DNA from 2 places in the Bradyrhizobium huanghuaihaiense genome. Region 2 is predicted to be linked to the other one. Evidence: riboswitches for the same ligand, from Rfam matches in the RefSeq annotation. Region 2 holds a riboswitch; the other holds the start of a gene.

Region 1 (4,208 bases), 160 kb from region 2:
TGCTCGAGGGCCTGCGCACCTGGGTGGAATGCGAGAGCCCGACCTGGGACGCGAACGCGGTGAACCGCATGCTCGATATCGCAGCGCGGGATATGGCCATCATGGGTGCGACGATCGAGCGCATCGCCGGCCGTCAGGGTTTTGGCGGCGTGATCCGCGCGCGTTTTCCGCATCCGAAACGGGGCGAGCCGGGAATCCTGATCGCCGGTCACATGGATACCGTCCATCCGGTCGGCACCATCGAGAAGCTGAAATGGCGGCGCGAGGGCAACAGGTGCTACGGCCCCGGCATCTACGACATGAAGGGCGGCAACTATCTCTCGCTGGAAGCGATCCGGCAGCTGGCGCGCGCCTCGTTCACGACGCCGCTGCCGATCACCGTGCTGTTCACGCCCGACGAGGAAGTCGGCACGCCTTCGACGCGCGACATCATCGAGGCGGAAGCCGCGCGCAATAAATACGTGCTGGTGCCCGAGCCCGGCCGCGCCGACAACGGCGTCACCACCGGACGTTACGCCATCGCACGCTTCAATCTCGAGGCGACGGGACGGCCGAGCCACGCCGGCGCGACGCTGTCGGCGGGCCGTTCGGCAATCCGCGAAATGGCGCGGCAGATTCTCGCAATCGACGCGATGACGACGGAGGACTGCACCTTTTCGGTCGGCGTCGTGCATGGGGGACAATGGGTCAACTGCGTTGCCACGACCGCGACCGGCGAAGCGCTGTCGATGGCCAAGCGCCAGGCCGATCTCGACCGCGGCGTCGAGCGGATGCTGGCACTCTCGGGCACCAACAACGACGTCACCTTCAAGGTCACCCGCGGCGTGACGCGGCCGGTGTGGGAGCCGGATGCCGGCACCATGGCGCTGTACGAGAAGGCGCGCGGCATCGCCAAATCCCTCGGCGCGGAATTACCGCATGCGAGCTCCGGCGGCGGCTCCGACGGCAACTTCACCGGTGCGATGGGAATCCCAACTCTCGATGGCCTTGGCGTGCGCGGCGGCAACGGCCACACGCTCGAGGAGTTCATCGAGATCGATAGCCTCGTCGAACGCGGGCGCTTGATGGCGGGATTGCTGGCGACGCTGGAGTGACGGCGCAGCCGTCATTCCGGGGCGATGCGACAGCATCGAACTATGGTGCGCGATTGCGCACCTGAGAATCTCGAGATTCCGGGTTCGCGCTACGCGCGCCCCGGAATGACTGCGACAACATCGCACTGCACAATGCGTTGGCAGTCGCGGTCTAAATTTAGCCTTGTCTAAAAATGAGGCGTATCGTACTGCTCGATCGTCCACGCGACGATGCGGGAGAGATCGCAACGAAGGTTTTCGGCTTTCGTTGCGGCGCCGACGGAGCAACCGCCCCGGAAACTCTCAGGCAAAAGGACCGTATCGTCAGGACGATCTGGAGAGAGGCGGCGCGATTTCAGGCAATCGTGGCGTCCACCGAAGGGGATAGTCCGTTGCGTGATCCGCAGCGGATCAAGCTCTCAGGTAACCGTGACAGATGGGGCGCCGCCAACGGCCTTTGGCCGGCGGTCAGCCTATCCTAACTCACGGGAGCCCCGAACCTGCCATGACCCATATCGCCATCATCGGCGCCGGCATCACCGGCGTGACGACTGCCTATGCCCTGCTCGAACGCGGCTTTGAGGTGACGGTGCTCGACAAGCACCGTTATGCCGCGATGGAGACATCATTCGCCAATGGTGGACAGCTCTCCGCCAGCAATGCCGAAGTGTGGAACAGCACCGCGACGATCCTGAAAGGCCTGCGCTGGATGTTCCGGCGCGACGCGCCGCTGCTGATGAACCCGCGGCCGAACTGGCACAAATATTCGTGGATGAGCGAGTTCGTCGCCAACATCGGCAACTACCGCGCCAATACGATCGAGACCACGCGGCTCGCGATCGAAGCCCGCAAGCATCTGTTCGAGATCGCAGCGCGCGAAGGCATCGACTTCGATCTCGAGCGCCGCGGCATCCTCCACATCTATCACGACAAGACGGGTTTCGAATCCGGCCTGCGCGTCAACGCGCTGTTGCAGGAAGGTGGCCTCGATCGCCGTCCGGTGACGCCGGAGGAGATCCGCGCGATCGAGCCGACGCTGCGCAAGGCGTATTATGGCGGCTTCTACACGCCGTCGGATGCGACCGGCGATATCCACAAGTTCACCCGCGGGCTGGCGGACGCCTGCAAGCGGCGCGGCGCGACCTTCATCCACGAGGCCAATATCGATTCAATCGCGCGCGCCGGCAGCGGCTTCGTGCTCGGCTGGGCCGATCTTGCTGCAAGCGATGCCCTCGCCTCCGCGCGCGGCATGCTGAAGGCGGACGGTGTCGTGGTCTGCGCCGGCGTCGCCAGCCGCCACTTCGCGGCCCTCCTCGACGATCGCATCAACGTCTACCCGGTGAAGGGCTACTCGATCACCGTGCAGCTCGACACCGCCGAGAGCCGCAACGCGACGCCGACCGTGAGCCTGCTCGACGAAGCCGCCAAGATCGTCACCAGCCGGCTCGGTGCCGATCGCTTTCGCGTTGCCGGCACCGCCGAGTTCAACGACTTCAATCGCGACATCCGCGCCGACCGCGTGCAGCCGCTGGTCGACTGGGTGCGCAGCAACTTCCCCGCCATCGAGACCTCGCGCGTCGTGCCCTGGGCCGGGCTGCGCCCGATGATGCCGAACATGATGCCGGTGGTGCGCGCGGGGCGGATTCCGGGCGTGTTCTTCAACACCGGCCACGGCCATCTCGGCTGGACCCTGTCGGCCGCCACCGCGCAGATGATCGCCGGGACCATCGACGGCTGGCGCGGGCTCAATGCGCCGCCGACCGTTCCTTCACTTGGGGTTGAGCGTGAGCTGCGTCATGCATCCTGAGTGGTTGAAGCCGGCGGGCGGCGGCCTCTTGCGACTGCCCTGCCCTTGGCACACAATTTGCCCCGAAAGACCGGCATCTCCGGCCGGCTTTCCCAGCCCGAGTGACAGGCGCGCATGATAGACACGTTCGAATCCACGGGCGCCCCAGGGGCCCACAAGTTCCGCAGCCGGAGATAGGTGCATGCTAGGTTATCTCATTCGCCGCGTTCTGGCCGCGGTGCCCGTGATGGGCGTCGTCGCGCTGTTCGTGTTCCTGCTGCTGCGGCTGACGCCGGGCGATCCCGCCGCGATCCTCGCCGGCGACAATGCGACGCCGGAGCGGCTCGAGCGCATCCGCGAATCGCTCGGCCTCAACGAGCCCCTGATCGTGCAGTTCATCACCTGGGTGAACAAGCTGCTGCACGGCGACCTCGGAACATCGCTGATCTCCAACCTGCCGGTGATGAAGATGATCGGCCAGCGCGTCGAGCCGTCGATCTCGATCGCGCTGTGCACCATCATCCTCGCCGTCATCGTCGCGGTTCCCTTGGGGGTGATCGCGGCGTGGAAGCACGGCACCTGGATCGACCGCTTCGTCATGGGCCTGTCGGTCCTGGGCTTCTCCGTGCCGGTGTTCGTGGTCGGCTATGTCCTGATCGAGGTCTTCGCGATCGATCTGCGCCTGGTGCCGGTGCAGGGCTTCCGCAGCATCTTCAACGGTTTCGGGCCGTTCTTCGAGCGCATGATCCTGCCGACCTGCGCCCTGTCCTTCATCTACATCGCGCTGATCGCGCGCATGACGCGCGCGGCGATGCTCGACGTTCTCGGCGAAGATTACGTGCGAACGGCACGTGCGAAAGGCATCAACGAGGTTGCCGTGATGATGCGGCATGCGCTGCGCAATGCCGCCGTGCCCGTGATCACCGTGATCGGCACCGGCTTTGCGCTGCTGATCTCCGGCGTCGTCGTCACCGAGAGCGTGTTCAACATCCCCGGCATCGGGCGCCTCACCGTCGATGCGGTGCTGGCGCGCGACTATCCGGTGATCCAGGCCATGATCCTGCTGACGTCGCTGATCTACGTCGTCGTCAATCTTCTCATCGACGTCGCCTATACCCTGCTCGATCCCCGGATCCGGTACTGAGGCAAGGACAAGAACAAATGTCGGTCGATACCCTTCCCCAGTCGTCCATTCCGATCACGTCGCCGCTGCGGCCGCGCTTCGGATTCCTGACCTCGACGCCGATCATCGCGACGGCGACGTTCCTGCTCGCCCTGATCGTGGTGATCTCGATCCTCGCGCCGCTGATCGCGCCGCATGATCCGATCCAGCTTGCGCCGTCGCAGCG
Region 2 (4,208 bases):
TCTTCTGCGTGTCGGTGACGCGGAACTTGATGCCGCCCTCACCGATCAGCACGCCGGTATCGCCGACCTGGCCGCCGGACTCCGCGTAGAACGGCGTCTGGTTCAGCACGAGCGCGCCCGTCTCGCCGGCCTTGAGACTGGCAACCTCCGCGCCGTCCTTGACCAGCGCGGACACGACGCCCTCGGCGCTCTCGGTCTCGTAACCCAGGAACTCGGTGGCGCCGAGCTTTTCGCGCAGCGGGAACCAGATCGCCTCGGAGGCAGCCTCCCCCGAGCCCTTCCAGGACTCGCGCGCCTTGGCCTTCTGGCGCTCCATCGCGTCGGTGAAGGCGGACTGGTCGACGCCGATGCCGCGCGACTTCAGCGCGTCCTGCGTCAGGTCGAGCGGGAAGCCGTAGGTGTCGTACAGCGTGAAGGCGACGTCGCCGTCGAACATGTCGCCTTTTTTCAGGCCCGCGCTCTTCTCGTCGAGGATCGCCAAGCCGCGCGAAAGAGTCTTGCGGAAGCGGGTCTCTTCCAGCCGCAGCGTTTCCTCAATCAGCTTCTCCGCGCGCATCAGGTCGGGATAGGCCTGGCCCATCTCGCGCACCAGCGCCGGCACCAGGCGATGCATCAGGGGCTCCTTGGCCCCGAGCAGCTGCGCATGGCGCATCGCGCGGCGCATGATCCGGCGCAGCACATAGCCGCGGCCCTCATTCGAGGGCAGCACGCCGTCGGTGACGAGGAAGGCGGAAGAGCGCAAATGGTCGGCGATGACGCGGAACGAGCCGGCGGTCTGCTCCTGCGGCCCGCTGCCGAGCGCGGACGCGGTCGCATCGATCAGGTTGCGGAACAGGTCGGTCTCGAACACGCTCTCGACGCCCTGGAGGACGCAGGCCATGCGCTCCAGGCCCATGCCGGTGTCGATCGAGGGACGCGGCAGATCCACGCGCTCCTCCTTCGTCACCTGCTCGTATTGCATGAACACGAGATTCCAGAATTCGAGGAAGCGGTCGCCATCCTCTTCCGGCGAGCCGGGAGGCCCGCCCCAGATGTGCTCGCCGCGATCGATGAAGATCTCCGAGCACGGGCCGCACGGCCCGGTGTCGCCCATCGCCCAGAAATTGTCCGAGGTCGGGATGCGGATGATGCGGTCGTCGGAGAAGCCGGCGATCTTCTTCCAGAGCCCGTGCGCCTCGTCGTCGGTGTGGTAGACCGTGACGAGCAGCTTGTCCTTCTTCAGCCCGTACTCCTTGGTGATCAGCTTCCAGGCGAGCTCGATCGCGCGCTCCTTGAAGTAATCGCCGAACGAGAAATTACCGAGCATCTCGAAGAAGGTGAGATGGCGCGCGGTGTAGCCGACATTGTCGAGGTCGTTGTGCTTGCCGCCGGCGCGCACGCATTTCTGCGACGTGGTGGCGCGCTGGTAAGGCCGCTTCTCGACGCCGGTAAAGACGTTCTTGAACTGCACCATGCCGGCATTGGTGAACATCAACGTCGGGTCGTTGCGCGGCACGAGTGGCGAGGACGGCACGATCTCGTGGCCGTTCTCGGCAAAGAAGTTCAGAAAGGTCGACCTGATCTCGTTGACGCCGCTCATGTTCATCCAATCGGGTGTGCTTGGGCCCGCTGCCGCCGTCCAAACCGGAAATTAAGGCTGATATCTGCGGGCCAAAGCGCTTTTAGACAAGGCCAGCTTCGCTGTCCAGAAACTGTGCAAGGAGATCAGAGGGTTGCCGCAGGCGCTCAATCCGGTTGAAAGCCGCTGAAGTCGCGTTGACAGCCTTGGCTGGCCTGTGGTCTGTACCCATCTGTATCGTACGGCCACGTCGGGAGAGACCGGCTTTAGGCAGCCGGCGCCGAAGGAGCAACCGCCCCGGAAACTCTCAGGCAAAAGGACCGCGTGGCTTTGACAGCATCTGGAAAGAGGCGCCGACGGGCTTAAGGCCCGGACCAGCGTCCGCCGACGGGATAATACTCTCAGGCACAGCGACAGATGGGGCTTCGACTGGTGTCCATGGGGAATCCTCCCCGGGAACCGCCGAGGGCCCCTTAGATGCTAGCGCACAGCCAAGACTCTCTGAAACGTACGCCCCTCCACAGCCTCCATGTCTCCCTGGGCGGCAAGATGGTGCCGTTCGCGGGCTATGACATGCCCGTGCAGTACCCCGCGGGCGTGCTGAAGGAGCACCTTCATACCCGCATCCAAGCCGGCCTGTTCGACGTCTCCCATATGGGCCAGATCCGCTTGCTGCCGAAATCCGGGAGGATCGAGGACGCCGCCCGCGCGCTGGAACGGCTGGTGCCACAGGACATCGTGGCAATCGCCAAGGGGCGGCAGCGCTATGCCCAGTTCACCAATGCGGACGGCGGCATCCTGGACGACCTGATGGTCGCCAATTTCGGCGATCACCTGTTCCTGGTCGTCAACGCCGCCTGCAAGGAACAGGACGAGGCGCATCTGCGCGCGAATCTGTCCGATGACTGCGTGATCGATTCGCTTGCCGACCGCGCGCTGATCGCGCTGCAGGGCCCGAAGGCTGAGGCGGTGCTGGCGAAATTCTGTGCAGAGGCGCCGGCCATGAAGTTCATGGACGCCGGCCCGCATGAGGTCGCCGGCATCAAGTGCTTCGTCTCCCGCTCCGGCTACACCGGCGAGGACGGGTTCGAGATCTCGGTTCCCGCTGCCGATGCCGAACGCCTCGCCAAGATGCTGCTGGACAATCCGGACGTGTTGCCGATCGGCCTTGGCGCCCGCGACAGCCTGCGGCTGGAAGCCGGGCTCTGCCTCTACGGCCACGACATCGACACCGTCACCACGCCGGTCGAGGCCGCGCTGGAATGGTCGGTGCAGAAGAGCCGCCGCAGCAGCGGCGCCCGTGCCGGCGGCTTTCCCGGCGCGGAAAAGATCCTTGCGCATTTCGACAATGGCGCATCCCGCCGCCGCGTCGGCCTGCTCGCCGAGGGCCGCGCACCGGTGCGCGAAGGCGCGTTGCTGTTTGCCGACAGCGCGGGCGGCGAGCCCATCGGAAAGGTCACATCTGGCGGGTTCGGCCCGAGCCTGAGTGCGCCGGTGGCGATGGGCTACGTGCCCGTGAGCCTGAGCGCGCTCGGCACAAAACTCTTCGCCGAGGTGCGCGGCCAGCGCCTGCCGCTCGCCGTCGCCGCCATGCCCTTCGTGAAAAACACCTACAAACGCTGAGGACTCGACAATGACCACGACGCTGTACACTTCCGATCATGAATGGCTCGCCATCGACGGCGACGTCGCCACGGTCGGCATCACCGACTACGCACAGCAGCAGCTCGGCGACGTCGTCTTCGTCGAATTGCCCAAGGTCGGCCGCGCTTTGAAGAAGGCGGAAGCCGCCGCCGTCGTGGAATCGGTGAAGGCCGCCTCCGACGTCTACGCACCTGTTACGGGCGAAGTGCTCGAGGCCAACGAGGCGCTGGCCGCCGAGCCGGCGCTGATCAATTCGGACGCGCAGGGCGCGGCCTGGTTCTTCAAGATCAAGATTGCCGACAAGAGCGAGCTCGGCGGCCTCATGGATGAAGCCGCCTACAAGGCGCATACGGCTTAGGGACGATGGAGCAAGCGATGACCGCGCACCGTAAATCCAGCGGCGAGACCGCCGCCAGTTTCGTCCGCCGCCACATCGGCCCCTCCGCGCGCGATGTCACCGCAATGCTCGAGGCCGTCGGCGCGAAGAGCGTCGACGCGTTGATGGCGGAGACGCTGCCGGCCTCGATCCGGCAGGCATCCCCCCTCGATCTCGGCAAGCCGCTCAGCGAGACCGAGGCGATCGCGCATATGGCCGAGCTCGCCGCGCAGAACCAGGTCTTCACCTCGCTGATCGGCCAGGGCTATTCGGGCACCATCCTGCCCGCGGTGATCCAGCGCAACATTCTGGAGAACCCGGCCTGGTACACGGCGTACACGCCCTACCAGCCCGAGATCAGCCAGGGCCGGCTGGAGGCGCTGTTCAACTTCCAGACCATGATCTGCGACCTCACGGGGCTCGACGTCGCCAACGCCTCGCTGCTGGACGAAGCAACCGCCGCTGCCGAAGCCATGGCGCTCGCCGAGCGCCACTCGCAGGTGAAGGCAAAAGCCTTCTTCGTCGACAAGGACGTGCATCCGCAGACGCTGGCGGTGATGCGCACCCGCGCCGAGCCGCTGGGCTGGAATCTCATCGTCGGCGATCCCCTCACCGATCTCGACAAATCAG

What was found. Region 2 has a riboswitch for glycine ahead of gcvT (glycine cleavage system aminomethyltransferase GcvT). Riboswitches for the same ligand answer to the same signal wherever they lie in the genome.
Region 1: another riboswitch for glycine. It lies ahead of N2603_RS17225 (D-amino acid dehydrogenase); the one in region 2 lies ahead of gcvT (glycine cleavage system aminomethyltransferase GcvT).

Annotation. Positions count from the first base shown of each region.
Region 1 covers NZ_CP104172.1:3,636,963-3,641,170, reverse strand. Annotated here, with positions in the region: gene N2603_RS17230 (M20/M25/M40 family metallo-hydrolase) at 1-1,094, shown strand, start outside; glycine riboswitch at 1,298-1,402, shown strand; glycine riboswitch at 1,406-1,511, shown strand; gene N2603_RS17225 (D-amino acid dehydrogenase) at 1,579-2,880, shown strand; gene N2603_RS17220 (ABC transporter permease) at 3,062-4,003, shown strand; gene N2603_RS17215 (ABC transporter permease) at 4,021-4,208, shown strand, end outside.
Region 2 covers NZ_CP104172.1:3,475,350-3,479,557, reverse strand. Annotated here, with positions in the region: gene alaS (alanine--tRNA ligase) at 1-1,579, opposite strand, end outside; glycine riboswitch at 1,800-1,890, shown strand; gene gcvT (glycine cleavage system aminomethyltransferase GcvT) at 2,036-3,181, shown strand; gene gcvH (glycine cleavage system protein GcvH) at 3,192-3,560, shown strand; gene gcvP (aminomethyl-transferring glycine dehydrogenase) at 3,578-4,208, shown strand, end outside.